Regions from separate parts of the Streptomyces sp. NPDC055955 genome, predicted to be linked through region 3. Evidence: riboswitches for the same ligand, from Rfam matches in the RefSeq annotation. Region 3 holds a riboswitch; each other region holds the start of a gene.
The links. Region 3 has a riboswitch for cyclic di-AMP ahead of ACFC96_RS33920 (M23 family metallopeptidase). Riboswitches for the same ligand answer to the same signal wherever they lie in the genome.
Positions count from the first base shown of each region.

Region 1 (7,656 bases), on a different contig from region 3:
TCCCGGTCACGCAGCGCGGGCTGAGCGCGTACTACGGGCAGGCCGGCGTCAACTGGATGTCCGTGCACACCGGCATCGACTTCCCCGTCTCGTACGGCACCCCGGTGATGGCCGCGACCGACGGCACCGTCCGTACGCAGTGGAACAGCGCGTACGGGAACATGACGATCCTGACGGCGAAGGACGGCACGGAGACCTGGTACTGCCACCTCTCCAGCCACACCGTGATGAGCGGACCGGTCAAGGCCGGTGACGTCATCGCGCACTCCGGGAACTCCGGCAACTCCACCGGTCCGCACCTGCACTTCGAGGTGCGCCCCGGCGGCGGTTCGGCCGTCGACCCGCTCCCGTGGCTCCGCAGCCACGGGCTCGACCCGACGTAGGGCCGAGCCCGCCGGCAGCGGCCTTCCCTACAGCTTCTCCACCGGCGCGTACCGCAGCAGCAGGCGCTTCGGCTTGGGCTCGCCGAAGTCGACCGTCGCCTCCGCGTTCGCCCCCGTGCCCTTGACGCCGACGACCGTGCCGAGGCCGAACTGGTCGTGCGTGACCCGGTCTCCCACCGAGAGAGCGACGACGGGCTTCTCCGTCGCCCGGCGCGTGGCGAACGCCGGCGTCGAGCGCGAACGCGACGACGAGAGGGACGCGGCGATGCCGCTCGTCGGTCCCGCCGACTTGGCGGGCGCCATGGCACCCGTCCGCTTCCACTCCAGATGCGCGTCCGGGATCTCCTCCAGGAAGCGCGACGGCGGGTTGTACGAGGGCTGCCCCCAGGCGCTGCGCAGCGTGGAGCGCGTCAGATACAGGCGCTCACGCGCGCGCGTGATGCCGACGTAGGCGAGGCGGCGCTCCTCTTCCAGCTCCTTGACCTGGCCGAGGGAGCGCATGTGCGGGAAGACGCCGTCCTCCATGCCGGTCAGGAAGACGACCGGGAACTCGAGGCCCTTGGCGGTGTGCAGCGTCATCAGCGTGATGACGCCGGAGCCGTCGTCCTCCTCGTCCGGGATCTGGTCGGAGTCGGCGACGAGCGCGACCCGCTCCAGGAACTCGGAGAGCGTGCCGACGCTCGCCTCGCCCTCACCCTCGGCCGCACCGTCCGCCGTCGCGCTCTCCTGCTCGAACTCCAGCGCCACGGCAGCGAGTTCCTGGAGGTTCTCGATGCGGGTCTCGTCCTGCGGGTCCGTCGACGACTGCAACTCGGCGAGATAGCCGGTCCGTTCGAGCACCGCCTCCAGGACCGTGGCCGGGCCCGCGCCCGACTCGACGATCGTGCGGAGGTCCTCCATCAGCGTGTTGAACCGCTTCACCGCGTTCGTCGAGCGGGCCGCCATTCCGTACGCCTCGTCGACGCGGCGCAGCGCCTGCGGGAAGGAGATCTTCTCGCGCTGGGAGAGCGCGTCGATCATCGCTTCGGCACGGTCGCCGATGCCGCGCTTGGGCACATTGAGGATGCGGCGCAGGGGGACGGAGTCCTCGGGGTTGGCGAGCACCCGCAGATAGGCCAGGACGTCCCTGACCTCCTTGCGCTCGTAGAAGCGGACTCCGCCGACGACCTTGTAGGGCAGGCCGACCCGGATGAAGATCTCTTCGAAGACACGGGACTGCGCGTTCGTCCGGTAGAAGACGGCGACGTCGCCGGCCTTCGCGTCGCGCGCGTCCGTGAGCCGGTCGATCTCGTCGGCGACGAACTGCGCCTCGTCGTGCTCGGTGTCCGCGACGTAACCGGTGATCTGCGCGCCCGCGCCCGCGTTCGTCCACAGATTCTTGGGGCGGCGGGATTCGTTGCGCTCGATGACCGCGTTGGCCGCGGAGAGGATGGTCTGCGTCGAGCGGTAGTTCTGCTCGAGCAGGATCGTCGTCGCGTCGGTGTAGTCCTCCTCGAACTGGAGGATGTTGCGGATGGTGGCTCCGCGGAACGCGTAGATCGACTGGTCGGCGTCACCCACGACGCACAGCTCGGCCGGCGGGAGGTCGCCCTCACGCGGCGGCTCGTCCTCCGCGCGGCCGCTGTCGGCCGACCCCACCAGCTCCCTGACCAGCGCGTACTGCGCGTGGTTCGTGTCCTGGTACTCGTCGACCAGGACGTGGCGGAAGCGGCGGTGGTAGTGCTCGGCCACGTCGGGGAAGGCGCGCAGGAGATTGACCGTCGTCATGATCAGGTCGTCGAAGTCCAGCGCGTTCGCCTCGCGGAGGCGGGACTGGTACATCGCGTAGGCCTGGGCGAGGGTCTTCTCGAAGCCGTCGGCGGCCTGTGCCGCGAAGTCCTCCTCGTCGATCAGCTCGTTCTTCAGGTTCGAGATCTTGGCGCTGAAGGACTTCGGCGGAAACTTCTTCGGGTCCAGGTCGAGGTCGCGGCAGACCAGGGCCATGAGGCGCTTGGAGTCGGCGGCGTCATAGATCGAGAACGACGACGTGAAGCCGAGCTTCTTCGACTCGCGGCGCAGGATACGGACGCAGGCGCTGTGGAACGTCGACACCCACATCGCGTTCGCCCGCGGGCCGACGAGGGACTCGACGCGCTCCTTCATCTCGCCCGCGGCCTTGTTCGTGAACGTGATCGCGAGGATCTGGCCGGGGTGCACGCCGCGCTCGCCGAGGAGATACGCGATGCGGTGGGTGAGCACGCGGGTCTTGCCGGAGCCCGCGCCCGCCACGATGAGCAGCGGGGAGCCGCCGTGGACGACGGCCGCCTGCTGGTTCTCGTTCAGCCCGTCGAGGAGCGCCGCCGCGTCGAGCGCGGGGCGCGGGGCGCCGTCCCGGTAGTACGCGTCTCTGGCCGGGGGCGCGTCGAACTTCCCGTCGAACAGGTCGTCCGGAACGTGCTCCGGAGCCATGTCGTCCTCGGGCGGCGGCGGGGCATGCTCCTCACCGGCCTTGGAAGCCGTGAGGTCCGCCAGGAAGCTGTCGTCAAAGAGGCTGCTCATCGCTCTACGAGTCTAGGCCGCCCCACTGACACCCACGGCCGCCCCGGAAACTTCCCCCCGACTTCGTAGGCCCGACCACCTCTCGTGGTGCGGAAATCACCCTCCGTGAGAGTTACCGGAGGTCACGAACAAGATTGCCGAAGGTCACGAAAATGTATCGGGCATATCGAACATCAACCTTCACAGCAGCCACACGAGTTGGCTAGCGTGCTCCGCGGGCCGCCCGTCCCCCCGCCGGCAACCGCGCCGCGAGCGGGTCGCCCCCGCTGAGTTCAGTACGCCGCGAGGCATGGAACCGGGGACCCACGACCTTTGGGGTGAATCGGCCGACGACCCGTCAGGGCACGGCCGTAGGGCAGCCTTCCGAATCTCCGCCCGAACCCGACAGCTAACCCGGTAGGCGGTCATGGGAAGGAGACGCGCCCCTTGGCGTCGCACCGCAAGCCGCGCAACAGGACAGCCGGTCCCCGCACGGCCCCCGTCGTCGGAATCACCACGGCGGCCCTCACCTCCATAGCCCTGCTCTCGCAGAGCGCGACCGCCGCCCCCTCCGCGCCGCCGAAGCCGAGCCTGGAAGAGGTCCAGAAGAAGGTCGACACCCTCTACCACCAGGCGGGCGTCGCCACGGAGAAGTACAACGCGGCCAAGGAGCGCACCGCCAAGCAGCAGAAGCGTGTCGGCGACCTGCTCGACGACGTCGCGCAGCGCACCGAGAAGCTCAACAAGGCCCGCCAGGAGCTCGGCACCTTCGCCGCCGCCCAGTACCGCACGGGCGCCGTCTCCGACACCGCGACGCTGCTCCTCGCCGACGACGCGCAGGACTACTTCGACCAGGACCAGCTGATGAGCCGGCTCACGAGCCGCCAGAAGAAGGCCGTCGACGACTACCAGACCGAGCAGGCCGCCACCACGAAGAAGCGCACCGAGGCGGCCAGGAGCCTGGAGACGCTGACCACTTCGCAGGCCACGCTCAGGAGCACGAAGAGGGATGTCCAGCAGAAGCTCGGCGACGCCCGCGAACTCCTGTCGAAGCTGACCGCCGAGGAGAAGGCGCGCCTCGCGGCGATCGAGAAGCAGAAGCAGGAGGCCGCCAGGAAGAAGGCGCAGGAGCTGGCGCGTCAGCAGGCCGAGGCGGAGGCCAAGCGCAAGGCGGCCGAGGAGGCACGCCAGAAGGAGAACCCGGGCACGGGCAGCGGTTCCGGCACGGGTACGGGCTCCGGCAGCACCGGCAGCGGCTACGCGGCCAAGGCCGCGAAAGTCATCGCCTTCGCCGAGTCCCAGATGGGCAAGCCGTACGTCTGGGGCGCCACGGGCCCGGACTCGTACGACTGCTCGGGCCTCACGCAGGCCGCGTGGAAGGCGGCCGGCATCTCGCTGCCGCGCACGACCTGGGACCAGGTCAAGGTCGGAACGACCGTCACCACGGCCAACGCCCAGCCCGGTGACCTGGTCTTCTTCTACGACGACATCAGCCACGTCGGCATCTACATCGGCGACGGCAAGATGATCCACGCCCCGAAGCCGGGCGCGAACGTCCGCGTCGAGTCGATCTACTACATGCCGATCCACAGCGTGGTGCGCCCGGCCTGACCACCTTCGTGGGGTTACGTTCGGGCGGTGCGCGGCCCGAACGCAACCCCAGGTCCCGGACCCACGTGGTCCCAGCTCCCGCCGGCCGCCGGTGCCGCCGTCATGGCCACCGGCATCATCTCGGTCGGCCTGAACCTGACCGGTCACTCGGTGCTGTCCGGCATCATGCTGGTGCTCGCGGCCGCCCTCTGGCTGGTCCTCGCGGCGGACTTCGCGATCCGCCTGGTGCGGGAGCGCGACCGTTGGCACTCCGAGGCCGACACCCCGCCCGCGCTCACCGCGGTCGCGGCGACGACCGTCCTCGGCACCCGGATCTCCATGTTCGGCCTGCAGACCCTGGCCGAGGCGCTCCTCGCCCTGTCCGCGCTCGTCTGGCCGGTGCTCCTCATCAACGTCGTACGGCACTGGAAGCCGCGGATGCCGGGGGGCGTGTTCCTCGGCTGCGTCGCGACGCAGGGCCTCGTCGTCCTGGCGGCGACGCTCGCGCCCGCGGTCGACGCGCACTGGCTCGCGTACACCGGGATGGTGCTCTTCTGGGGCGGGGTCGTCCTGTACTGCTTCGCACTGCTCCGCTTCGATCTGCGCGAGGTGGTCTCCGGCGCCGGAGACCACTGGGTCGCGGGCGGCGCGCTCGCCATCTCCGCGCTCGCCGCGTCGAAGCTCGTCGCGACGGGTCTGTGGAACGACGACGACACGGACGTCCTGCGCACCATGAGCTTTCTGCTGCTCGCGCTCGACGTGGCCTGGTACGTCGTGCTGGCGCTGGCGGAGGTGCGGTGGCGCCGGCCGGGCTACGACGTGCGGCGCTGGTCGACCGTCTTCCCGATGGGAATGACGGCGGCGGCGGCACTGTCCGTGAGCGCCGCCGCCGATGTGCCCTGGCTCAGGGGGCCGGGGCAGGTTCTGGTGTGGATCGCGGTGGCCGCGTGGCTCGCCGCCCTGATCGGGACGTTCAGGTCCGGAGCAGCACGCTGACTCAGGTCCGGAGCACCGCGATGCCGACTCAGGTCCAGAGCACCGCGATGAAGATGTTCGCGGTGGTCAGGAGGCCGACGAGACCGAACAGGCCCTTGTCCACCTTCTCGTCGTCCCGCTTCACGTAGACGAGGCCGAGGATCACGATCAGCAGCGCGAGCTTCACGCCGATCTTGATGTTGTTGACGGTGTTGCCGTCCGCCTGATTCAGGCCCACCAGGACGACACCCGTGACCAGCATGGTCAGCGCACCGTGCAGCATCGCCGGGACGAACCGGGCCGTTCCCTTGCCCATCGCCTTCATCTGGGTGAGGAACCCACCGAGGAGCGAGGCGATGCCGATGATGTGCAGGCCGACGAAGAGGTGGATGAGTACGTCCATGACCGGCGAGCCTAGCCGGGGCCTCACTGCCCCCATGAACCGGCCCGCACCGATCCCTCGCCGGTCACATACGGTCACACGCGGAACACACGGACCAGTTGCGGACAATCCGTCACCAACCCGTGACGGTCAGGTTTAGCGTCCTCCCTCAGGTGACCGGCTCCCCACCGCCGCCCCGCTCAGGGGCGGTAGTCGGGCACCTACCGCCGAGAAAGGTCCGGCGGCGGCCCGCTCCCCCTGTGCCGGCCGCCGCCGGACGCGTAAGCAGGACGTACCGGAAGGACGTGCCCCTCGTGTCGGCAGCGCACCGCAAACCCCGACAGCGCTCGCTCACCGGCCCCACGGCCCGCACCGCGGCGACCCTCGCTCTCGCCTCCGTGGCGACCGCCACCGCCCTGGACGGCGCGGCGCACGCGGACCCCCGGCTCACCCCCAGCCAGGTGAGGGCGAAAGTCGACCGGCTCTACCAGGAGGCCGAGAAGGCCACCGAGAAGTACAACGGCGCCAAGGAGAAGGCGGACAAGGCCGAGAAGAAGCTCGGCACCCTGCGTGACGAGGCGGCCCGCAGGACGGACCGGCTCAACAGCCGGCGCGAAGCGCTCGGTTCGGCCGCCGCCGCGCAGTACCGCACCGGCGCCCTCGACCCGGCGGTCCAGCTCGTCCTGTCCTCCGATCCCGCCCGGTACCTCGACAACGCGGCGCTCGCCGACCGGCTCGGCGCCCGGCAGACCTCCGCGGTGGCGCGCGTGCAGCGTGAGCTCCGCCAGATCGATCAGCTGCGCGCCGAGGCCGACGGCCGGCTCGCCGAGCTGCGCAAGCGGCAGGGCGAGCTGAAAAAGCAGAAGAAAGCGGTCACCGGGAAGCTGGCCGAGGCGAAGCGTCTGCTCGACCGGCTTCCGGCGGCCGAGCGCACCGGCATCGGAGGGGGCGCCGGCGACACCGGCACGGCCGACCGCGCCTCCCGCTCGGACTCCTCCCGCGACCTGCCGTCCGGCGCCCTGCCCAAGGCCCCGGACTCCCGCACGGCGGCGGCCATCGCCTACGCCTACAAAGCCCTCGGCAGCCCCTATGTGTGGGGCGCCACGGGCCCGAACGCCTTCGACTGCTCCGGCCTCACCCAGGCCGCGTACCGCTCCGCGGGCATCTCCCTGCCCCGCACGACGTACTCACAGATCAACGCGGGCCCACGGATTCCACGCTCCCAACTGCAGCCGGGCGACCTGGTGTTCTTCTACTCGGGCATCAGCCACGTGGGCCTCTACATCGGCGACGGCAAAATGATCCACGCCCCGAACCCGAGCGCCCCGGTCCGCATCGCCCCGATCGACCAGATGCCTTTTGCGGGGGCTACGCGGGTGGCGTGAGCCGGTGCGGTGCCCGCCGTCAGGCTCATGCCTGGCCGAGCCCGGCGCCGGCACCGGGCGGCGCGCACCGCTGACGGCGCGCCGCCGGCCCCGGACCGTCACACCAGGCGCCGCGCCGTGGCCCACCGGGTCAGCTCATGGCGGTTCGACAGCTGGAGCTTTCTCAGGACCGCCGAGACATGGGACTCGACCGTCTTGACGGAGATGAACAGCTGCTTGGCGATCTCCTTGTACGCGTAGCCGCGGGCGATGAGGCGCAGGACCTCGCGCTCACGCTGCGTCAGACGGTCGAGGTCCTCGTCGACCGGCGGAGCGTCCGTCGAGGCGAACGCGTCGAGGACGAAGCCCGCGAGGCGCGGCGAGAAGACCGCGTCGCCGTCCTGGACGCGGAAGATCGAGTCGACCAGGTCCGTGCCGGTGATCG
Region 1 covers NZ_JBHJYS010000010.1:155,889-163,544, reverse strand. Annotated here, with positions in the region: gene ACFC96_RS21675 (M23 family metallopeptidase) at 1-383, shown strand, start outside; gene pcrA (DNA helicase PcrA) at 411-2,921, opposite strand; cyclic di-AMP (ydaO/yuaA leader) riboswitch at 3,176-3,339, shown strand; gene ACFC96_RS21665 (NlpC/P60 family protein) at 3,348-4,511, shown strand; gene ACFC96_RS21660 (tellurite resistance/C4-dicarboxylate transporter family protein) at 4,614-5,486, shown strand; gene ACFC96_RS21655 (hypothetical protein) at 5,515-5,868, opposite strand; gene ACFC96_RS21650 (NlpC/P60 family protein) at 6,162-7,232, shown strand; gene ACFC96_RS21645 (LuxR C-terminal-related transcriptional regulator) at 7,331-7,656, opposite strand, start outside.
Region 1: another riboswitch for cyclic di-AMP. It lies ahead of ACFC96_RS21665 (NlpC/P60 family protein); the one in region 3 lies ahead of ACFC96_RS33920 (M23 family metallopeptidase).

Region 2 (7,656 bases), on a different contig from region 3:
CTCGCCGCACGGCACCGGCTCGTCGCCGTCGTCGAGGACAACAGCAAGGCGGGGGGCGTCGGCTCCGCCGTGGCGCTCGCGCTCGGCGAGGCCGAAGTCGATGTACCCGTACGGCGGTTCGGGATCCCCGACCAGTTCCTCGCGCACGCCAAGCGCGGCGAGGTGCTCGCCGACATCGGGCTCACGCCCGTCGAGATCGCCGGGCGGATCGGCGCCAGCATGGCCCTGAAGGCCGAGACCGCGGCCCTCGTGGCCGGCAAGGAGAGCGACGACGTATGAGCAAGGAGTTCGATCTCGCAAGACTCCTGGCCGACCGTGGCGCCGAGCGCTACGAACTGCACGCCAAGTACCTCAACCACCAGCTCCCGCGCATGCTGCACACCATCGGCTTCGACAAGGTCTACGAGCGGGCGGAGGGCGCCTACTTCTGGGACGAGGACGGCAACGACTACCTGGACATGCTCGCCGGGTTCGGCGTGATGGGCCTCGGCCGGCACCACCCCGTCGTCCGCAAGGCGCTGCACGACGTCCTCGACGCCTCGCTCGCCGACCTCACCCGCTTCGACTGCCAGCCGCTGCCGGGCCTGCTCGCCGAGCGGCTCCTCGCGCACAGCCCGCACCTGGACCGGGTCTTCTTCGGCAACAGCGGCACGGAGGCCGTCGAGACGGCGCTGAAGTTCGCCCGGTACGCCACGGGCAGGCCCAGGGTGCTGTACTGCGGTCACGCCTTCCACGGGCTGACCACCGGGTCCTTGTCCGTGAACGGCGAGTCCGGATTCCGGGACGGCTTCGCGCCGCTCCTGCCGGACACGGCGGTGCCGCTCGGTGACCTCGACGCCCTGCGCGCGGAGCTCGCCAAGGGCGACGTGGCCGGGCTGATCGTCGAGCCCATCCAGGGCAAGGGCGTCCACGGGGCGCCACCCGGCTATCTGCGCGCCGCTCAGGAGCTGCTCCACCAGCACAAGGCGCTGCTCATCGCGGACGAGGTGCAGACGGGCCTCGGCAGGACGGGCGACTTCTATGCCTACCAGCACGAGGACGGCGTCGAACCCGACCTCGTGTGCGTGGCGAAGGCGCTCTCCGGCGGCTACGTGCCCGTCGGCGCGACCCTCGGCAAGGACTGGATCTTCAAAAAGGTCTACTCGTCCATGGACCGCGTCCTCGTGCACTCGGCCAGCTTCGGCTCGAACGCGCAGGCCATGGCCGCGGGTCTCGCCGTGCTCTGCGTGATGGAGAACGAGGAGGTCGTCGCGAACGCCCGGGCCACCGGGGAGCTCTTGAAGTCCCGGCTCACCGCGCTCGTCGACCGCTACGAGCTGTTGAGCGACGTACGCGGCCGAGGCCTGATGATCGGCATCGAGTTCGGGCGGCCGAAGTCGCTGAAGCTGCGCGGCCGCTGGACGATGCTCCAGGCCGCGCGCAAGGGTCTCTTCGCGCAGATGGTCGTCGTGCCGCTGCTCCAGAAGCACCGGATCCTCACCCAGGTCTCCGGCGACCACCTGGAGGTCATCAAGCTGATCCCGCCGCTGATCATCGGGGAGCGCGAGGTGGACCGCTTCGTGGAGGCGTTCACCGCCGTCATGGACGACGCGCACTCGGGCGGCGGACTGATGTGGGACTTCGGCAAGACGCTGGTGAAGCAGGCGGTCGCCAACCGCTGACCGCTTCGGCAGGGCGCTTCTGAAGAGGGAGCTGTTTGCCTCTGGGGCAAGAAATTTGCCCCAGAGGTACGACTCTGGCTCAATCGAATCATGAGCCCTGCCCCTCCGGAGCCGGCTCCGGAACCCACGGAGCTGCCCGCCGTCGCCCCGCAGCTGCGGGAACTCCGGCGCCGCGCCGCCCTGACCCTGGAGGCCGCGGCCCGCGCCGCCGGGCTTTCGCCCGCGCACCTCTCCCGCCTGGAGACGGGCCGCCGTCAGCCCTCGCTCCCGATGCTGCTCGCTCTGGCCCGTACCTACGGTACGACGGTCTCCGAGCTCCTGGGCGAGACGCCCGCCGACAGGGACGCCGTCGTGCGCTCCGGCGACATGGAGCCCACCGAGGCGGGCGGCTGGATCTACCGGCAGGCGGGCGCCCCGGGGCGCGGCATGCAGGCCTTGCGCGTGCACGTGCCGTTCGGCGCCCAGGGCGACATCGTGCGGGTCCACCCCGGTGAGGAGTGGCTGTACGTCCTCGAAGGGCGGCTGCGGCTGCGTCTGGGGGACACCGCCTACGACCTCGCGCCGGGGGACAGCGCGCACTTCGACTCGCTCACCCCGCACCGGATCGCCGCCGCCGACCGCGACGGCGCCGAGCTCCTCTTCGTACACACCCTGCTGCAGAGCCCGTCCGCCGCGCTGTGTCTCGGCCCGGCGACGGGCGGCGGCGCACAGACCCAGGGAGGCCTTCGATGAACGCAGAGCCGCACGACATGACCGATCCGCAGCGGCGGCCCGCACGGCGTGACGTGGAGGACAAGCTCCCGCGTGGCATCTGGGTGCGCCTGCTCGTCTACGTCTTCGCCGGGCACCTCGTCGCGGGCTTCATCTATCTGCTGTTCACGCTGGGGGCGTCGCGCGGATGACGGCCCCAGCGGGTGGCCGGTGAGTCTCAGTCCAGGAGGCGCTCGCGCAGCCGCTCGCGCCGGGCGGGGGAGAGCTTGAGGCCCTCCTCCAGGTAGCGGTCGGTGGAGCCCCAGGTCTGCGTGACCTGCTCGAAGGCGGCCGCCAGATAGGAGGCGCGGGCGTCGAACAGCGGGCTCAGCAGCTCCATGACCTCGGGGGACATCGCGTCCTTCGAGGCGCTGCTGCGGTGCACCTTGTAGCGGCGGTGCGTCGCGTTCGACTCCAGGTAGTCCGCCTCGATGGCGTCGCGCTCCACTCCCACGGCCAGGAGCGTGACTGCTATCGACAGGCCCGCGCGGTCCTTGCCCGCCGCGCAGTGCATCAGCGCCGGCACGCTGTCCTCGGCGAGGGAGTGCAGCACCTGGCTGTGCTCGGCGGTGCGCTCGGTGATGATCGCCCGGTACGACGTGATCATGCGGTTCGCGGCCTGGCCCTCGGCGAGGGCGGCGCGCAGGTCGTCGAGGTTGCCGTCGCGCACCATCTGCCAGAACTCGGCGCCGTCCGCCGGGTCGGTCAGCGGCAGATTCACGTTCCGCACGCCGGGCAGCGTCACGTCCGGGCCTTCGAGGCGCTGGTCGGCGGCGTTGCGGAAGTCGAAGATCGTGTGCAGCCCGAGCGAGGAGAGGAACGCGGCGTCCTCGTCCGTGGCGTGCGCGAGGTGACCGCTGCGGAACAGCACGCCCTGCTTGACCCGACGGCCGTCCACGGTCGGGAGACCACCGACGTCGCGGAAGTTGCGCACTCCGGCCAACTCGGGCTCGGTGGACGGGACCTGCTGCGTCACGGGGGCTCCTCCCGGTCGGCCGCGGCGCTGCTCGCCGGCGGGCGCCTTCGACGATACGACATGGCTGCCAGGGGCAACCATGTGAGAGAAGGCTGGCGATTGCGTACCAAATGCCCGGAATGAACCGATAGATGGGCGATAGGGCTCTATGGGATAACTAAGCCCGAAATGCCGCCATATGGCGGCTGATAGGTGAGCAGAGTCATAGCGGTGACCGTGCGTGGCGGCGATCCCGAATGAATTTCCAGTAGGTATAGCAGTTGCAAAGATCGTGAATCTACGGAGCGTGACGGCCTTTTCCGGAAAGGATCACATAAGGATCAAGAAGCGGAATGCCCAGGGGAATTCGCGGCTTGTCCCCGCGCTCTCCGCTCGCTTACGTTCGGCGCAATCCGGACGGACCGCCAAATCCTGCCGCCGCCCGGAATCCGCACATCGATCCGTGCTCGGCAGGAGCGGGGGACCCAGGTAGACCGCCGTTTTCGGGACACCGGAAACGGCTCGGGGTGAAGCCGTGCCCGAAAGGGGCGCGGCCGGGCAGCTCCAGTCCGAACCCGACAGCTCACCTCGCAGGCGACGGAGAGGAATCCCCCATGCCCGCGAAGGGTAAGCACCGCCGTCCCAAGTCCCCGCGCCTCGCCCGCACGATCGCCGTTGCCGGTGTGGGCGGCGTCGCGCTCGCGCTGCCGTTCATGGGTGCCTCCGGCGTCCACGCCGCGGCCGCTCCCGCCGTTGCCACGACCTACGCCGTCAAGGCGGGGGACACCCTTTCGAAGATCGCCGACGCGCAGCACGTCAGCGGCGGCTGGAAGAAGCTCTACTCCGACAACCGCTCGGCCATCGGCGGCGACCCGTCCCTGATCCGTCCGGGCCTGAAGCTGACGATCGGCCAGAAGGCCACGGCTCCCGCGGCGAAGTCCCCGGCCACCGCCACGCAGGCTTCCGCGGCCAAGACCGCCACCGCTTCCGGCTACACGCTGCCCGTCCAGAGCGCCTCCATCGGTACGGCGTACAAGACCGCGGGCAGCATGTGGTCCAGCGGCTACCACACCGGTGTCGACTTCGTGGTTCCGACGGGCACCCCGCTCAAGGCCATAGCCGCGGGCACCGTCGTGTCGGCCGGCCTCGACGGCGCGTACGGCAACGAGGTCGTCATCCAGCACGCCGACGGCAAGTACTCGCAGTACGCCCACATGTCGTCCCTCTCCGTCTCGTCCGGGCAGACCGTGACCGAGGGTCAGCGGATCGGCCTCTCCGGCGCGACCGGCAACGTCACCGGACCGCACCTGCACTTCGAGATCCGCACCACCCCGAGCTACGGCTCGGACGTGGACCCGGTCGCCTACCTCCGTGCGCACGGCGTCTCGCTCTGACCCGGACGGTGTGACGTCGCTCCGGCCCTGACGGTGTGACGTGTGAGGTGAAGGTGTCGCGTCGAGGTGTGACATGAAGGGGCGGGCCCGGTTCCGGGCCCGCCCCTTCGCCGTGTCCTCGCCGTATTCCTCAATCCCCGAAACTGACCGGGTGGGCTATATCACCACCCGTCAACCCCTTCCTACGGTCGCGTAGGTCACATCGCAGGGTGAAAGATGTGTGGTCGTGGCAAACGAATCGAGATCACTCAACGGCGGCACGATTCGGTCCTACGCGGCGGTGGGGGACAGCTTCACCGAAGGCGTCGGGGACCCCGGTCCCGACGGGGCCTTCGTGGGCTGGGCCGACCGTCTCGCCGTCCTCCTGGACGACCGGACCCCCGAGCACTCCTTCCGGTACGCGAACCTCGCCGTGCGCGGCAAGCTCCTCGACCAGATCGTGGAGGACCAGCTCCCGCGCGCCGTCGAACTGGCCCCGGACCTGGTGACCTTCGCCGCCGGCGGCAACGACATCATCCGTCCCGGCACCGACCCCGACGACGTCGCGGAGCGCTTCGAGAAGGCCGTCGCCCGGCTGACCTCCGCCGTCGGCACGGTCATGGTGACCACCGGCTTCGACACCCGGGACGTCCCCGTCCTCAAGCATCTGCGCGGCAAGATAGCGACGTACAACGGGCATGTGCGCGCGGTCGCCGACCGCTACGGCTGCCCGGTGCTCGACCTGTGGTCCCTCAAGACCGTCCAGGACCGCCGTGCCTGGGACGACGACCGGCTGCACCTCTCGCCCGAGGGGCACACGCGGGTCGCGCTGCGGGCGGGGCAGGCGCTCGGCATCGAGGTGCCTGCGGACCCGGACCAGCCGTGGCCGGCGCAGCCGCCGCGCGGCACGCTGGAGGTGCGGCGCGACGACATCCACTGGGCGAGGGAGTTCCTGGTGCCGTGGATCGGCCGACGGCTGCGCGGCGAGTCGTCCGGGGACCATGTGGCGGCGAAGCGGCCGGATCTGCTGCCGCTCTGACGGGAGCCGCGCACGTCATGGGGGAGCTTGCCCTTGAGGGCGGCTCCCCCGCGTCATTTCTGTGCGGTCCAATCCGGGGGCCTCTTCGGAGCCCGACTCCGTGGCGCCGTCAGCCCGCCGTCGTCGCCGTCAGGTCCGCCCGCTCGAGTCCCAGTTCGCGGGCCAGCGCGTCGTCGACCCACTCCTGCATGCGGGCCCGCGAGACCGTCCCCGTGTACGCGGTCATCTGCACCGCGAGACCGTCGAGGAGTGCCGTCAGGCGCAGCGCGGCGCCCGCCGGGTCGGGGCAGTGGAACTCTCCCGCCGCCACGCCCTCCGCGACGACCTCCGTGAGCGCCGCCTTCCACTGCTTGTCCAGGTCGCGCGTGACCTCCCGCAGCGCGGGCTCACGCAGCGCCGCGGACCAGCCTTCGATCCACAGCCGCCACCCCTTGGCCTGCCCGGTCGGCGCGTACCAGCGCACGGCCGAGCGCAGCCGGCGCAGCGCCGTCGTGCGCTTGCTCAGCAGCTTGCGCAGATGGGCCAGGTCGCCCTCGGCGGCGTGCGCGAACGCGGCGGAGACGAGCTTTTCCTTCGTCGAGAAGTGGTACAGGACCAGCGCGTTGCTCACCCCGAGCGCTGCGGCGACGTCGGCGATGCGCACGGCTGCCACGCCCCGCGCCTCGATCTGCTCGATGGCGGCCCGCAGCAACTCTTCGCGCCGCTCGGCCACGCTCAACCGCACTCTTGCCACGCGGTAACCCTACACACGGGCGCCGGCGGTGGGCGCCGAGTGGCGAACCCGGCGCGAACGCCTCGTGCACGACTCTTGACAGTGCCCAGTGGTGCCCGTCACAGTCTCGCTTACTGACTGGCCGTTCAGTCAATAGGGTGACCGGGGAGCCGGTCGCGGCACCGCCGCAAGAACGGTCGCAGCACAGTCCGAGAACAACCGTCACGCCCCGTGCCCCGCCGTGCAGCAGGAGTTTCCCCGTGACCCAAGCGCCGCCGATGCCGCCGACCGAGCCGTCCGCCAAGGACGCACCCGACCTGCCTGACCTGTCTGAGGGCTGGGGTGAACAGCGCTCCCGGCTCAAGAAGGACCTGCGCAGGCTGGACGTGCTGTTCTTCCTGATCTGCACCCTCGTCGGCCTCGACACGATCGGCTCCGTCGCCGCCCAGGGTCCGCAGGGCCTGACGTGGATGGCGATTCTCGCCCTCGTGTTCTTCCTGCCGTACGGGCTGCTCGTGGCCGAACTCGGCTCCGCCTTCCCCGTACAGGGCGGCCCCTACGTGTGGACGCGCCTGGCGTTCGGGCGGCTCGTCGCCGGTGTGAACCAGCTCCTCTACTGGATCTCCAACCCCGTATGGGTGGGCGGCAGTCTGTGCATCATCGCGCTCACCACGTGGGAGGAGTTCTTCACCCCGCTTCCGGGATTCTGGAAGTACGCGGCCGGCCTCGTCTTCATCTGGGGCGGAGCGCTGGCCGTCGTACAGTCCGTGCGCATCGGCAAGTGGGTCCCCATCGCGGGCGCCGTCGCCCGGATCGTCCTCCTCGGGTTCTTCCTCGTCTCCGTAGTCGTGTTCGCCGTCCAGCACGGCGTGCACGCGCTGCCCGCAGGCGAGTTCGTCCCGACCTATGCCGGCTTCGTGGCGCTGGTCCCGGTCCTGATCTTCAACTACGTCGGCTTCGAACTGCCCAGCTCCGCGGCCGAGGAGATGACGAACCCGCGCCGCGACATCCCCCTGTCGATCCTGCGCTCGGGCTTCGCGGCGGTACTCCTCTACGGCGGCCCGATCCTCGGCATCCTCTTCGTGCTGCCGAGCAAGGAGATCGGCAGCCTCGGCGGATTCATCGACGCCTGCAAGGCCGTGTTCACGGTCTACGGCGGGTCGATC
Region 2 covers NZ_JBHJYS010000001.1:146,661-154,316, reverse strand. Annotated here, with positions in the region: gene dxs (1-deoxy-D-xylulose-5-phosphate synthase) at 1-279, shown strand, start outside; gene ACFC96_RS00605 (aspartate aminotransferase family protein) at 276-1,661, shown strand; gene ACFC96_RS00600 (helix-turn-helix domain-containing protein) at 1,752-2,393, shown strand; gene ACFC96_RS00595 (DUF6126 family protein) at 2,390-2,563, shown strand; gene ACFC96_RS00590 (tyrosine-protein phosphatase) at 2,590-3,387, opposite strand; cyclic di-AMP (ydaO/yuaA leader) riboswitch at 3,796-3,976, shown strand; gene ACFC96_RS00585 (peptidoglycan DD-metalloendopeptidase family protein) at 3,981-4,760, shown strand; gene ACFC96_RS00580 (SGNH/GDSL hydrolase family protein) at 4,987-5,778, shown strand; gene ACFC96_RS00575 (TetR/AcrR family transcriptional regulator) at 5,888-6,511, opposite strand; gene ACFC96_RS00570 (APC family permease) at 6,751-7,656, shown strand, end outside.
Region 2: another riboswitch for cyclic di-AMP. It lies ahead of ACFC96_RS00585 (peptidoglycan DD-metalloendopeptidase family protein); the one in region 3 lies ahead of ACFC96_RS33920 (M23 family metallopeptidase).

Region 3 (7,656 bases):
TCTCCGGGTTGGCGACGACGCGGCTGAGCACGACCGACGAGATCCGGTCGAGCTTCACGGATTCGGTGGACGTCGTGGCGTACGGCGTCGGCGACGTGCTGTCCGCGGCCTGCTCGTCGGTGTGGCTGACGATGAAGCGGGTCCCGGTGAGGACGAGCACGGTGACGTGCCTGCGCACCTCGTTCGAGTCGAAGGTGGTCTCCTGGTGGACCAGATACGAACCGATGGGTTCGCCGCCGACCGCGGCCTCCACCGCCTCGGCCACGAGGGCCGGGTAGTAGCCGCTGCGCTCGATCGCCGCGCGGAGCCCTTGGGTCGTCGTACTGGTCTTGGCCATGAGGTCCATCCTAAAGCCCGGCGGGGGGCTCGCGGTGCGCCTGTGGACGGACGCGGAAATCACCCGTATGTGGGGCTCGTCTCACCCGGCCCGCTCAGTACGCGGGCAGGGTGCGCGGGCCGAGGTCGTCGCGGGCGGGCGGCGGGGCGAGCCGTATCGAGGCGCCGAGGGCCGAGAGGCCGCTCTGGGCGACGACGACGGGCTCCAGGGACACGGCGACGACCTCGGGATGGTCGTCCACGAGCCGCGAGACCCGTTGCAGCACCTCTTCGAGCGCGGCCGTGTCGACCGGCGCGGCGCCGCGCCAGCCGAAGAGCAGAGGCGCTGTCTTGATGCCCCTGACGATCGACTGGGCGTCCCGGTCGGTGACCGGAATCAGCCGGTGGGCGGTGTCGCCGAGCAGCTCGGACGCGGCGCCCGCGAGCCCGAAGGAGAGGACCGCGCCGGCGGCCGGGTCGATGACCGCGCGGACGACGGTGTCGACGCCGCGGGGCGCCATGGCCTGGACCACGGGCCTCAGCTCCTCGGGCTTGCCGAGCGTCTCGGACAGCTCTTGGTACGCGCGGCGCAGCTCCCCCTCGTTCGCCAGGTCGAGGCGCACCCCTCCGAGGTCGGCCCTGTGGCGCAGGTGCGGGGCGGTCGTCTTGAGGGCGACCGGGTAGCCGAGAGTGTGCGCGGCGGCGGCCGCCTCGTCGGGTCCGGGGGCGGCGAGGGTCTGGCGTACGTCGATGCCGTAGCGGGCGAGGAGGGCGCGGGCGTCCTCCGGGGCGAGCTCGGTGCCGCGCGGGTCCTCGTCCTTCGCGAGGAGCGCGGCGATGAGCTCGGCGGCGCCCGTCTCGTCGATGTCCTCGTACTCGGGGACCTTGCCGGGCTCCGCCGCGTCGCGCCGCCACTGGGCGTACTTGACGGCTTCGGAGAGGGCGCGGACGGCGCGCTCGGCGGCCGGGTAGGCGGGGATGAGCGCGGGCGTCGGGGCGAGCTCGTCCGTGGGCGGGCGTCCGGCCGGGGTGCCGCCGGGGGTCCTGGCGAGTGCCCGGGGGCCCGTGCTGGTGGCGGCGGAGAGCGCTTCGGCGAGGCCGCCGAGCTCCACGTGGACGACCAGGACGGGCTTGGTGGGGGTGCCGGACGCGGCCGAACTGAGGGCCTCGGCGAGCGCCGCGTCCTCGGCGGTCGACTCCCCCACCGCCGGCATCGCCGTGACGACGACCGCGTCGCACTTGTCGTCCGCGAGCGCCTCGGTGAGCGCCGCGTGGAAGTCCTCGGCGGACGCCGCGGTCGTCAGGTCCAGCGGGGGCTTGGGCCGCAGCCCTTCGGCGAGGCAGACGTCGTACGTGAGGAGGCCCAGCGACTCCGAGTTCCCGAGGATCGCCACGCGGGGGCCCGGCGGGAGGGGCTGGCGGGCCAGGAGCAGGCCGGTGTCGACGAGTTCGGTGATGGTCTCCACGCGGATGACACCCGCCTGGCGCAGCAGGTCGGAGACGGTGGCGTACGGCAGGCGCGTGGCGCGGACCGCGTGGCCGAGGGGCGCGATGCCGCTGTGCCGGGCGCCCTGCACCACGACGAGGGGCTTCGCGGCCGCCGTGCGGCGGGCGAGGCGGGTGAACTTGCGCGGGTTGCCGATGGTTTCGAGGTACATCAGGGCGACGTCCGTGTCCGGGTCGTCGTACCAGTACTGGAGTACGTCGTTCCCCGACACGTCCGCGCGGTTGCCGGCGGAGACGAAGGTCGACACACCTGTCACTCCGGTCACTCCGCCGCCGCGCCGCTGGAGGCGGGCGAGCAGCGCGATGCCGATGGCCCCGGACTGGGCGAACAGGCCCATACGGCCGGCGCGCGGCATCTCGGGCGCGAGCGACGCGTTGAGCCGCACCGCGGGCGAGGTGTTGATGACGCCGAAGGCGTTCGGCCCGATGAGGCGCATGCCGTACGAGCGTGCCTGGCGCACCAGTTCACGCTGGCGGGCGCGGCCCTCGCTGCCGGACTCGGCGTATCCGGCGGAGACCACGACGATCCCCTGCACCCCGCGCTCGCCGCACTCGGCGACGACTTCGGGGACGTACCGCGCGGGGACGGCGACGACGGCGAGATCGACGGGCTCGGCGGCGTCGATGTCGTGGACGGAGCGGTGGGCGGGGACACCGTCCAGGTCGCGCAGGTCGTCGGGGAACGCCCTGTTCACGGCGTGGAGGCGGCCGGTGAAGCCGGCGTCACGGAGGTTGTCGAGGACGCTGCGGCCGACTCCGCCGGGCGTGCGGCCCACCCCGATGACGGCGACCGATCCGGGGGCGAGGAGCCGGTGCACCGAGCGCGCCTCCGCGCGCTGCTCGCGGGCGCGCTGCACGGCGAGCGAGGCCTCGGTGGGTTCGAGGTCGAACTCCAGGCGGACGACGCCGTCCTCGAAGTGCCGCTTCTGGGTGTATCCGGCGTCCGTGAACACCTTGATCATCTTGGTGTTGGCGGGCAGCACCTCGGCGGCGAAGCGGCGGATCCCCCGCTCGCGGGCGACGGCGGCGATGTGCTCCAGGAGCGCGGACGCGACGCCCCGGCCCTGGTGGGCATCCTGGACGAGGAAGGCGACCTCGGCCTCGTCGGCGGGGGCGGAGGCGGGCATTCCCTGGGCGTTGATGCGGTCGTAGCGGACGGTCGCGATGAACTCACCGCCCACCGTGGCCGCGAGCCCCACCCGGTCCACGTAGTCGTGATGGGTGAAGCGGTGGACGTCCTTGGCGGACAGACGGGGGTACGGCGCGAAGAAGCGGTAGTACTTCGACTCGTCGGAGACCTGCTCGTAGAAGTTCGTGAGCCGCTCGGCGTCGTCGATGGTGATGGGCCTGATGCGCGCGGTGCCGCCGTCGCGCAGCACCACGTCTGCTTCCCAGTGGGCGGGGTATGCGTGCCGGTCCGACGGGGTCTGCATGGGCACAGCGTACGGCGCGGCGGTGACAGTCGTACGGGTCGCGGCGCGAGCGGGCCGAAGGCACGCTATGAGGGCCGACGGGCGTGTACGGGCGGTACGTAGGACCCATATCGGGCACGCCCACCGGTGTGGGAGACTGGTCTAGACAACCGTGAGAATCCTGAAGGGCAGCATCACATGGCTGAGCGCCGCGTCAACGTCGGCTGGGCCGAGGGCCTCCACGCCCGCCCCGCCTCCATCTTCGTCCGCGCGGCCACGGCGGCCGGCGTCCCCGTGACGATCTCCAAGATCGACGGCACCCCCGTCAACGCGGCCTCCATGCTCGCGGTGCTCGGCCTGGGCGCCGGCGGCGGCGAGGAGATCGTCCTGGCCTCCGACGTCGAGGGTGCGGACATCGCACTCGACCGTCTGGCCAAGCTGGTCTCCGAGGGGCTCGAGGAGCTTCCCGAGACCGTCTAGTACACAGGCCGGTACGGGGCTCGACAGTGACCCGTACCGGACGTCCGGATTCTTGGGCGTCGTTCACTGCTCGCAGAAGATCGCGCCGATTAAAGGGTCTGTTCGGATTTTCCGAGCAGACCCTTTGTCTTTCCGTGAGTCCGTTCCCATAATTCCGGAGCAGCACAGAAAGAGCCCTTGGAAATAGGCCGCCCTATTTGTATACGGCGGCTTTGTTAATGCTGAGGCCCCAGTGTGTTGACGGGATGTTGCGAAGTCCTCACACGGCCACCCGTACGAGGGGCGCGCAGGCGGTGGGCGGTCATCGCGCGCTCCGTGTGCTGCGCCGTGAGCGCCCGCGCGCGCTCCACGTCACCGCGCGCCACAGCGTCCACGATCGCCCCGTGCTCGGCCCAGGAGTCGGCGGGCCGCGCGGGCTGCTCGACGGTGTACATCCACGCGATCTTGTGGCGGAGCTGGGTGAGCATCGTGATCAGCCCCGGGCTGGCGGAGGCCTGTGCCAGCGTCTCGTGGAACCAGCCGCCCAGCGCGCGCAGGTCCTCGCTCCGACCTTGCCGGGAGCGCTCCTGACCCAGCCTGACCAGGCCGCGCAGCACCTTCAGGTGCGCCTCGGTGCGGCGTTGCGCGGCGCGGGCCGCGGCGAGCGGCTCGAGGAGCATCCGGATCTCCAGCTGGTCCGCCGCCTCCTGCGTGGTGGGTTCGGCGACGCACGCGCCCGCGTGCCTGCGGGTGACGACGAAGCCCTCGGCCTCCAGGGTGCGCAGCGCCTCGCGCACGGGAACGCGGGAGACGCCGTAGCGACGGGCGAGCACCTCCTCGGTGAGTCTGCCGCCGCGCTCGTGGACACCGGAGACGATGTCGTCGCGGATCGCCGTGCATACCGAGTGCGCCGGAATGCGCATGGACCGACCTCCGCCTTAATCCCCGCGAAACGCGGTAGACAGTCGCTCGTGCAGCGCGATCGAAGTCCGTTCAGCGCGCTTTCCCAGCGACTCTATTCCAGCGGGCCCGAATTTCCGACGGCGGGCCGTAATCCATGGATATTTTTTGGACAGCGCCGCCGGGAACGAACGCGCCGGTCCGGTGACGACCGCGGCCGGTGACGCCGAAAGCCCCGGCTCGGCGAGCCGGGGCTTTCGGTGCGTTGTCGCGCGTACGCGGCGAGGGTCAGACGTTGACGCCGTGCGAGCGCAGGTACGCGACGGGGTCGATGTCCGAGCCGTACTCGGGACTGGTGCGCGCCTCGAAGTGGACGTGCGGGCCCGTGACGTTGCCGGTCGCCCCGGAGAGGCCTATCTGCTGGCCCGGGGTGACCGTCTGGCCGACGGAGACGCCGATGGACGACAGGTGGCCGTACTGCGTGTACGTGCCGTCGTTCATCTTGATGACGATGTTGTTGCCGTAGGCGCCGCCCCAACCGGCCTCCACGACCGTGCCCGCGCCCACGGCGTGCACCGAGGTGCCACTGGCGGCGTGGAAGTCGATGCCGGTGTGGCTGCCGGAGGACCACAGGCCGCTGCTGGCCTTGTACGCGGTCGACACGTACGAGCCGGTGACGGGCAGGACGAAGGCGTTCAGGCGCTTGCGCTCGGCCGCACGGGCGGCGCGCTCCTTGGCCTCACGCTCGGCCTTGGCCTTGGCGGCGGCCTCGCGCCGGTCCTCCTCGGCCTTCTTCTTGGCCGCGGCCTCCGCCTTCTCCTTCGCGGCCGCCTTGTCGGCGGCCTGCTGCTGGGCGGCGGCCTGCGCGTCGATCTGCTGCGCGAGGGAGTCACCGATGGAGATGGCCTTGGTCAGGCCCGTCTGCTCGAGAGACGCGTCGTCAGCGGCGAGGGCGGGGGCGGCGAGGCCTCCGATGACACCGGTCGTGGTGAGCGCGGCGACGCCGGCGACCTGCGCGGTGGTACGCGTGAGACGGCTCGGGCGACGGTGCTTCCCGGTGGCACGGGTGAACGCCATGGAGTGGCTGATCCTTTCCTTCCTTCTCGCCTACCGGGTTAGCTGACGGGTTCGGAGCAGGAAGGTCTCCTACGGACCCCCTTCAGGAAAGGGCGTCCGATTCACCCCAGGGACGGTGGGTCCCCGGCTCCCCCGGCTCGCGCCTTGGGGGACTCGGCGATGACTGTCCGGTGCCGCGGGCGCGGCGTACATCTGGCGGACAGCCGGACCGACGCTAAGCGGGGCATCTTTCAATCAACAAACGGAACCGGGCTTTTGTAGCGCATGCCACAGGGCAGACAGGCAACCACTGGTTCAATTCGGACATACAAGGGCCCCGGTGGTCATCTCGCCCACCGGGGCCCCTCGTTGCACACCGGTCACGGTCAGCCCGTGACGACGGTCACCTCTCCGATACCGAGCGCCCTGACGGGCTCCTCGATCTGGGCTGCGTCACCGACGAGCACCGTCACCAGGCGGTCCGTCGGGAAGGCGCTCACGACGGCCGCGGTGGCCTCCACGGTGCCTGTCGCGGCGAGCCGCCGGTACAGCTCCGCCTGGAAGTCGTCCGGCAGGTGCTGCTCGACCTGGTCGGCGAGCGTCCCGGCGACGGCAGCGGCGGTCTCGAACTTGAGCGGGGCGACGCCCACCAAGTTCTGTACGGCCACGTCCCGTTCGGCGTCGGTGAGGCCCTCCGCGGCGAGCGTGCGCAGCACCTTCCAGAGGTCGTCGAGCGCCGGACCCGTGTTCGGCGTGTCCACGGAGCCGCTGATGGCGAGCATCGCGGCACCCGTCCCGTCCGGTGCCGAGCGCAGCACCTGGCCGAACGCCCGCACGCCGTAGGTGTAGCCCTTCTCCTCGCGCAGGACACGGTCCAGGCGGGAGGTGAGGGTACCGCCCAGGCAGTACGTGCCGAGCACCTGCGCCGGCCACACCCGGTCGTGCCTGTCCGCTCCTACGCGGCCGATCAGGATCTGCGTCTGCACCGCGCCCGGCCGGTCGACGATGACGACCCGGCCGGTGTCGTCGGCCGTCACGGGCGGTACGGGGCGCGGCTCGGTCGTGTTCCCCGTCCAGGCGCCCAGCGTGTCCGCGAGCAGGCCGTCGAGGTCGATGCCCGCGAGGTCGCCCACGACGACCGCGGTGGCCGTGGCGGGGCGCACGTGCCGGTCGTAGAAGGCGCGCACGGCCGCCGCGTCGATGGCCGCGACGGTCTCTTCGGAGCCCTGGCGCGGGCGGGACATGCGCGCGGTGGCCGGGAAGAGCTGCTTCGAGAGTTCCTTGGCGGCGCGGCGGCCGGGGTTGGCCGTCTCGTGCGGGATCTCGTCGAGCCGGTTGCGCACGAGACGTTCGATCTCGCTGTCCGCGAACGCGGGTGCCCTGAGCGCGTCGGCGAGCAGGCCGAGCGCCTTCGGCAGGCGGGAGACGGGGACCTCCAGAGAGACCCGTACGCCGGGGTGGTCGGCGTGCGCGTCGAGGGTGGCACCGCAGCGCTCCAGCTCGGCGGCGAACTCCTCGGCCGCGAGCTTGTCGGTGCCCTCGGAGAACGCCCTCGCCATGATCGTGGCAACGCCGTCGAGCCCGGCGGGCTCGGCGTCCAGGGGCGCTTCGAGGTTGATCTCGACGGCGACGACCTGCTGGCCCGGACGATGGCAGCGCAGCACCGTCAGGCCGTTGTCGAGGGTGCCGCGCTCGGGCGCGGGGAACGCCCACGGCCGCGCCGTGCCGGCCTGGGGCTGCGGGTGGAAGTCCATGGTCGCGAGCTCGGTCACTTGCCGGCCTCCTCGTCTGCGGTCTCGTCCGTGGTCGTGGCGGCGGTCTCGTCGGCGTTCTCGCCGGCCCCTTCGGGGGCCGTGGGCTCGTAGACGAGCACCGCGCGGTTGTCGGGGCGCAGATAGGCCTCGGCCACCTCCCGGACCTCTTCTGCGGTGATGTCCAGGACGCGCTTCACGGCGGTCAGGGCGAGCTGCGGGTCGCCGAACAGGACGGCGAACCTGCACAGTTCGTC
Region 3 covers NZ_JBHJYS010000021.1:109,713-117,368, forward strand. Annotated here, with positions in the region: gene ACFC96_RS33900 (DUF5998 family protein) at 1-337, opposite strand, end outside; gene ACFC96_RS33905 (GNAT family N-acetyltransferase) at 432-3,254, opposite strand; gene ACFC96_RS33910 (HPr family phosphocarrier protein) at 3,432-3,713, shown strand; gene ACFC96_RS33915 (GntR family transcriptional regulator) at 3,929-4,615, opposite strand; gene ACFC96_RS33920 (M23 family metallopeptidase) at 4,881-5,669, opposite strand; cyclic di-AMP (ydaO/yuaA leader) riboswitch at 5,682-5,838, opposite strand; gene ACFC96_RS33925 (M16 family metallopeptidase) at 6,035-7,420, opposite strand; gene ACFC96_RS33930 (M16 family metallopeptidase) at 7,417-7,656, opposite strand, start outside.

Region 4 (7,656 bases), on a different contig from region 3:
CGCACCACGACGAGCCCGCCCACGCCAAGGGCAAGACCGGCATTCCGGGCGAGCGCAAGGCCGAGCTGATGACCCATCTGCTCAACATCGACCCGCCGGACCACACCCGCCTGCGCCGCCTCGTCTCGAAGGCGTTCACCCCACGCCGGGTGGCCGAATTCGCTCCTCGTGTGCAGGAGTTGACGGACGGCCTCATCGACCGGTTCGCCGCCCGGGGCGAGGCCGACCTGATCCACGACTTCGCCTTCCCGCTCCCCATCTACGCGATCTGTGACCTGCTGGGCGTCCCGCGCGAGGACCAGGACGACTTCCGCGACTGGGCGGGCATGATGATCCGCCACGGCGGGGGCCCGCGCGGCGGTGTCGCGCGCTCCGTCAAGAAGATGCGCGGCTATCTGGCCGAACTCATCCACCGCAAGCGCAGCGACCCGGGCGACGACCTCATCTCCGGCCTCATCCGCGCCTCCGACCACGGGGAGCACCTCACGGAGAACGAGGCCGCCGCCATGGCCTTCATCCTTCTCTTCGCAGGTTTTGAGACCACGGTCAATTTGATCGGCAACGGCACGTACGCCCTGCTCACCCACCCCGAGCAGCGCGAGCGGCTCCAGCGGTCGCTGGCCCCCGGAGCCGCCGAGCCCGGCCTTCTGGAGACCGGGATCGAGGAACTCCTGCGCTACGACGGCCCCGTGGAGCTCGCCACGTGGCGCTTCGCGACCGAGCCGCTGACCGTCGGGGGACAGGACATCGCCGCCGGCGACCCCGTCCTGGTCGTGCTCGCCGCCGCCGACCGCGACCCGGCGCGCTTCGACGAGCCCGACACCCTCGATCTCTCCCGGCGCGACAACCAGCACCTCGGATACGGGCACGGGATCCACTACTGCCTCGGAGCCCCCCTCGCGCGCCTGGAGGGGCAGACCGCCCTCGCTACGCTCCTGACGCGCCTTCCGGACCTGCGACTCGCGGGAGATCCTGCCGATTTGCGCTGGCGCGGCGGCCTCATCATGCGGGGATTGCGCACGCTTCCGGTCGAGTTCACGCCGCATCGGGAAGGTCCGGGCGAAGCGGTGTAACTGACGGTTCGTCAAGACTGTGACTTTCACGTGATCTCGGCTGCATCGACTTGTGACAAGCGTTCGACTCCCGCTACGTTCACCAGTCATCGCGGCACCACCCGCCGCAGCATTCCCCGAGCCACCGAAAGGCGCCTTCATGCTCACCGGGAACGGTCGTCACCGTCGCCCCCGCCAGGCTCCCGCGCTCATCGTCGCCGCGGGAGTGGCCGGCTCCGCCATCGCGATCCCCCTGCTCGGCGCGACCAGCGCGAGCGCCGCGTCGACCGCCACGTGGGACAAGCTCGCCGAGTGCGAGAGCGGCGGCTCCTGGAGCGCCGATCCGGGCAACGGCTACTACGGCGGGCTCCAGCTCTCGCAGGAGATCTGGGAGGACCACGGTGGCCTCGACTTCGCGCCGCGCGCCGACCAGGCCAGCCGCTCGCAGCAGATAGCCGTCGCCGAGAAGGTCCTCGCCGACGAGGGTCCGCGGGCGTGGCCGGTCTGCTCGGTCACCTCGGGGCTCACGGCGGACGACGCCGCGGCCGACGTCGACCCCGGGGCGGCCCTGCCGACCCCGTCCGCGTCCGCCGGCGACTCCGGCCGTGACGACGCGGCGGACGGCGACACCGCGAAGAGTGACGCGAGCGACGAGTCGGCGGACTCCGCGTCCGAGGCCGCGAAGGGCGACTCCCGAGAGAAGAGTCACGACGACTCGGGTGATACCGCAGGTAACACCGCGGGCGACTCCAAGAGCGACAAGTCCGGCCGGGACGGCTCGACTTCGACCGCCGGCGCGCCCTCGTCGGAGGCCTCCGACGGCTCGGACTCCGCCGCTGCGCCCGCCTCCGGCCGGCACCGCGGCGACGCCGCCGAGGACGACGTCCCGGGCTCCTCGCGCGCCGACGACGGCTCGGGCCGCCATGCCTCGCGCGGCGGAGAAAGCGGGCGCAAGGGTGTGAATGCGGACGAAGGTACTTATACCGTGCGCTCCGGCGACAACCTCTGGGGCATCGCCGACACCCATGACGTGGACGGCGGATGGGCCGCTCTGTACGCCGAGAACAAGAAGACGGTCGGCGCCGACCCCGACCTCATCCTTCCTGGTCAGAGTCTGGATCTTGGGCTCGAATCGGGCGAAAAGTAGGGGCAGTTCGGGCGTGATGTCCGCTTTGGTGACGGTGAGAGATGGGTCTCAAAGGCCCTGATCGTCTTTGAAATTCGGGCGATCCACTGCTTACGGTCATCACCGCTCGCCACAGCGGGCCCCGTCGGATGTCACGCCGAATCCTGCCAACGTCCGTACGGGAACAGTCGTCGCGTAAGCGCCGTAGGCAGGAGCGGGGGACCCAAGGTAAGTGCCGGCCCCGGCCGTCGAGAGACGGCCGACCGACCGGCTTGGGGTGAAGTCGCACGCAGGACGTGCGACCGGGCACTCATCCGGCCCGAACCCGACAGCTCACCTCGTAGGCGTCGGTGAGGGGATCTCTCGATGCTGTTTTCCAGCAAGGGCAAGCACCGTCGCCCGTCCAAGGCCGTTCGCGTCGCCACGCTCGCCGGTGTCGCCGGTGCCGCTGTCGCCGTCCCGCTGATGGGTGCCACCGGCGCCTCCGCCGCCACCACCTCCGAGTGGGACGCGGTCGCGCAGTGCGAGTCCGGCGGCAACTGGTCGATCAACACGGGCAACGGCTACTACGGCGGCCTCCAGTTCTCCTCGTCCACCTGGGCCGCGTACGGCGGCACCGCCTACGCCTCCACCGCCGACAAGGCCTCCAAGGCGCAGCAGATAGCCGTCGCCGAGAAGGTCCTGGCGAGCCAGGGCAAGGGTGCCTGGCCGAGCTGCGGCGTGGGCCTGTCCGCCGCCTCGACCGGCTCCGCCCCGGCCGCCGCCGCCCCGAAGCAGCAGGAGCGCACCGAGCAGCCGACCACCCGCAGCCAGGAGCGCAAGGCGCCTGCCGCCCCGAAGCAGGAGTCGAAGAAGACCGTCGAGACCCCGGCCGGCAAGAAGGTCGAGAAGGGTGACGGCGAGTACAAGGTGAAGGCCGGCGACACCCTCAGCACCATCGCCGAGGCGCACCACGTCAAGGGTGGCTGGGCGAAGCTCTTCAAGCTGAACAAGGACATCGTCGAGGACGCCGACCTGATCTACCCGGGTCAGCAGCTCCACCTCAAGTAAGGAGGGGAGGGGGCGACAGCCCCCAGGCCGCTCGGGTGCCGGCTTTCGGCGGACGGCCGGTACCACGCCAGGTCCCCCCAAGGACTCCCCGCCCCGGGTGCGCATTCCCCCGTCGCGCCCGGGGCGGGGTTTTGGTGCGTGAGGGGTCCTGGGCTTTCGTCCGTTGTCGGCCGGTGCTTTTTGTTCCGTTCGGAAACAATTCGCTCTCGGTTTTTGTCCACGGGCCGGTCGGTCGGCTGGCCGGTGCCTGGAGCCGGTTAGGCTCGTGTGTTGCCGGACCATGCGGCCCGGCGTAGTTGCGTCACATCCCATAAGGAGATGCTCGTGCCGTCCATCGACGTCGTCGTAGCCCGGGAAATCCTGGACTCCCGAGGCAACCCCACGGTCGAGGTCGAGGTCGGCCTCGACGACGGCAGCACCGGTCGTGCCGCTGTCCCGTCCGGTGCGTCCACCGGCGCGTTCGAGGCCATCGAACTCCGCGACGGTGACCCGAACCGCTACCAGGGCAAGGGTGTCGAGAAGGCCGTCCTCGCCGTCATCGAGCAGATCGGCCCGGAGCTCGTCGGCTACGACGCCACCGAGCAGCGCCTGATCGACCAGGCGATGTTCGACCTGGACGCCACCGACAACAAGGGTTCGCTCGGCGCCAACGCCATCCTCGGCGTCTCCCTCGCCGTCGCGCACGCCGCCTCCGAGGCCAGCGACCTGCCGCTGTTCCGCTACCTCGGCGGTCCGAACGCGCACCTGCTGCCCGTCCCGATGATGAACATCCTCAACGGTGGGTCGCACGCCGACTCCAACGTCGACATCCAGGAGTTCATGATCGCGCCGATCGGCGCGGAGTCCTTCTCCGAGGCCCTTCGCTGGGGCGCCGAGGTCTACCACACCCTCAAGAAGGTGCTGAAGACCAAGAGCCTGTCCACCGGTCTGGGCGACGAGGGCGGCTTCGCCCCGAACCTCGGCTCGAACCGCGAGGCCCTCGACCTCATCGTCGAGGCCATCAAGCAGGCCGGTTACGTTCCCGGTGAGCAGATCGCGCTCGCGCTCGACGTCGCCGCGTCCGAGTTCTACAAGGACGGCAAGTACGAGTTCGAGGGCAAGTCCCGCTCGGCCGCCGAGATGACCGAGTACTACGAGGAGCTCGTCTCCGCGTACCCGCTGGTCTCCATCGAGGACCCGCTGTACGAGGACGACTGGGCCGGCTGGAACGTCATCACCGAGAAGCTGGGCGACAAGGTCCAGATCGTCGGCGACGACCTCTTCGTCACCAACCCCGAGCGCCTCGCCCGCGGCATCGAGGAGGGCTCCGCCAACGCCCTGCTCGTCAAGGTCAACCAGATCGGTTCGCTGACCGAGACCCTGGACGCCGTCGAGATGGCCCAGCGCAACGGCTTCAAGTGCATGATGTCCCACCGCTCCGGCGAGACCGAGGACGTCACCATCGCCGACCTCGCCGTCGCGGTGAACTGCGGCCAGATCAAGACCGGTGCCCCGGCCCGCTCGGACCGCGTCGCCAAGTACAACCAGCTCCTGCGCATCGAGGAGATCCTCGACGACGCCGCGGTCTACGCCGGCCGCAGCGCGTTTCCCCGCTTCAAGGGCTGAGCGCGCTCTTAAGGCACTGCCTTAGGAAGCGTCGTACGTACGTCCCCGCACCCGGTCCCGTACCGTGTGCGGGGACGTACGCACGTAAAGGGGAGGCGCGAACATGGCCGGGAGAGTCCGGGACAGGGACCGTGACCGGTTCTCCACCGCGACCCGGCTGCGTCTGCTCGGCGAGCAGACCGCCGAGCGCGTCTACCGCTCCCAGACCAGACGTCAGGCCCGCCGTTCCCGTCTCACCGGCCGCGCGGCACTCCTGGCCCTCGTCCTGTGCACCCTGGTCGTCGCGCTCGCCTACCCCATAAGGCAGTACGTCTCCCAGCGCGGGGAGATCGCCGACCTCCAGCGCCGGCAGCAGGAGGCCCAGAGCAGGGTCGACAGGCTGCGCGACGAGAAGGCACGCTGGCAGGACGACTCGTACGCCGAGCAGCGGATCCGCGACCGGCTCCACCTGGTGATGCCGGGCGAGACCGGCTACGTGGCGCGCGACCCCGACGCGGCGAAGCGCACCCGCTCCGAGGGGGGCGCGAAGGGACGGCCCTGGTACTCGAACGTCTGGGACGGCGTCGACAAGGCCGACCGCCCCGGCGACTGACCCGCCCGCACCGAAGCCCCGCACCCGCAGCACCCCGAATCCGCAGTACCCCTACCGAAGTTCACTGAAGGAAAGCCCCCAGGCATGGACACGCCCCCGCCCCAGACCGAGCCGACCGCGCCCACGGACGCCGACATCCAGGCGTTCAAGGAGCAGCTCGGCCGCCCGCCGCGCGGCCTGCGGGCCATCGCGCACCGCTGCCCCTGCGGCAACCCGGACGTGGTCGAGACGGCGCCGCGCCTCGAGGACGGCACGCCCTTCCCCACGACGTACTACCTCACGTGCCCGCGCGCCGCGTCCGCGATCGGCACGCTGGAGGCGAACGGCGTCATGAAGGAGATGACGGAGCGCCTTCAGACGGATCCCGAGCTTGCGGACGCGTACCGCAAGGCGCACGAGGACTACATCGCGCGCCGCGACGCCATCGAGGTCCTCGAGGGCTTCCCGAGCGCGGGCGGCATGCCGGACCGGGTGAAGTGCCTGCACGTCCTGGTCGGCCACTCCCTGGCCGCGGGCCCGGGTGTGAACCCGCTCGGCGACGAGGCCATCGCGATGCTGCCCGAGTGGTGGGCGAAGGGGCCCTGCGTGTCGGCCGCGCCCGAGGAGAGCCAGTGACCAGGGTCGCCGCCGTCGACTGCGGCACCAACTCGATCCGGCTCCTCGTCGCCGACGCCGACCCCGCCACGGGTGAACTCGTGGAACTGGACCGGCGCATGACGATCGTGCGGCTCGGGCAGGGCGTGGACCGCACGGGACGCCTCGCGCCCGAGGCGCTGGAGCGCACCTTCGCGGCCTGCCGCGAGTACGCCGAGGTCATCAGAGCGCACGGCGCCGAGAAGATCCGCTTCGTGGCCACGTCCGCGTCCCGCGACGCCGAGAACCGGGACGACTTCGTGCGCGGGGTCGTGGACATCCTGGGCGTCGAGCCCGAGGTCATCACGGGCGACCAGGAGGCCGAGTTCTCCTTCACCGGCGCGACGAAGGAGCTGACGGGCCGGGCCGACCTCGACAAGCCCTACCTGGTCGTGGACATCGGCGGCGGCTCGACGGAGTTCGTCGTCGGCGAGGACACGGTCCTGGCGGCGCGCTCCGTCGACATCGGCTGCGTCCGCATGACGGAGCGCCACCTCATGGGCGAGGACGGCCAGGTCACCGATCCGCCGACGCCCGCGCAGATCGAGGCCGTTCGTGAGGACGTCGTCGCGGCCCTCGACCTCGTGACGCAGACCGTCCCGCTGACCGCGGCCCGCACGCTCGTGGGTCTGGCCGGTTCCGTGACGACGGTCGCCGCGCTCGCGCTCGGTCTGAGCGAGTACGACTCGGTGGCCATCCACCACTCCCGTATCTCCTACGAGCGCGTCGCCGAGCTCACGGACTGGCTGGTGACGTCCACGCACGACCAGCGTTCCCTGAACCCGGTCATCCACCCGGGCCGCGTCGACGTCATCGCCTCCGGCGCGCTGGTGCTGCGCCTGATCATGGAGTGGATCGGCGCCAAGGAGGTCGTGGTGAGCGAGCACGACATCCTCGACGGCATCGCCTGGTCGATCGCCTAGCCCTCTCCAGGCTGTTTCCCGGCCGCTTCGCGACCCCTTCCCGGCCCCCCTTCCGGCCTGCCGGTACCTCCCGTGGCCGACTCCCCTGAGCGCTCAGGACGTCGTCTGAGCGCGGTCCGGGAGGGGGGCGACACGCTCCGGCGACACCCCGTCGGGAAAGTTCGTGAAGTTCTTCACAAGGAATTGGGCCTCGTGGGGCGAGGATCCGGGCCAGATGGCCCGCGGGAGGGGCTCCCCGCGCTCCGGAGGCCGCCGAGCGGGGCGTTGCGGGCTTGTTGCGGGCGGATGAACCGGATGAGTGGTCCACCCCCGCCGAATGCCCGGAGCGGCAGCTCAAGAGGGGTGTGGAACGACCGGCGTCATACCGTGGTTCCCTGCCAGGGCCATGACCTCGGTCACGTGGGGGGCGGAGTGTAGCAGAGGCCCCGTCAGTGCTTGTGAAGGGGCGCACGAGCGACCCCCTCCGGACGGGTGGATACTCGATGGCATGAGCACCACGGAGCGTCCCAGGATCCTCGTAGTAGGCGGTGGGTACGTAGGCCTGTACGCAGCACGACGCATTCTCAAGAAGATGCGTTATGCGGAAGCGACCGTCACGGTCGTGGATCCGCGCTCGTACATGACTTACCAGCCCTTCCTCCCCGAAACCGCCGCCGGCAGCATCTCGCCGCGCAA
Region 4 covers NZ_JBHJYS010000003.1:93,413-101,068, reverse strand. Annotated here, with positions in the region: gene ACFC96_RS06565 (cytochrome P450) at 1-1,073, shown strand, start outside; gene ACFC96_RS06560 (transglycosylase family protein) at 1,213-2,199, shown strand; cyclic di-AMP (ydaO/yuaA leader) riboswitch at 2,324-2,540, shown strand; gene ACFC96_RS06555 (transglycosylase family protein) at 2,545-3,228, shown strand; gene eno (phosphopyruvate hydratase) at 3,547-4,833, shown strand; gene ACFC96_RS06545 (septum formation initiator family protein) at 4,937-5,425, shown strand; gene ACFC96_RS06540 (DUF501 domain-containing protein) at 5,510-6,040, shown strand; gene ACFC96_RS06535 (exopolyphosphatase) at 6,037-6,981, shown strand; gene ACFC96_RS06530 (NAD(P)/FAD-dependent oxidoreductase) at 7,469-7,656, shown strand, end outside.
Region 4: another riboswitch for cyclic di-AMP. It lies ahead of ACFC96_RS06555 (transglycosylase family protein); the one in region 3 lies ahead of ACFC96_RS33920 (M23 family metallopeptidase).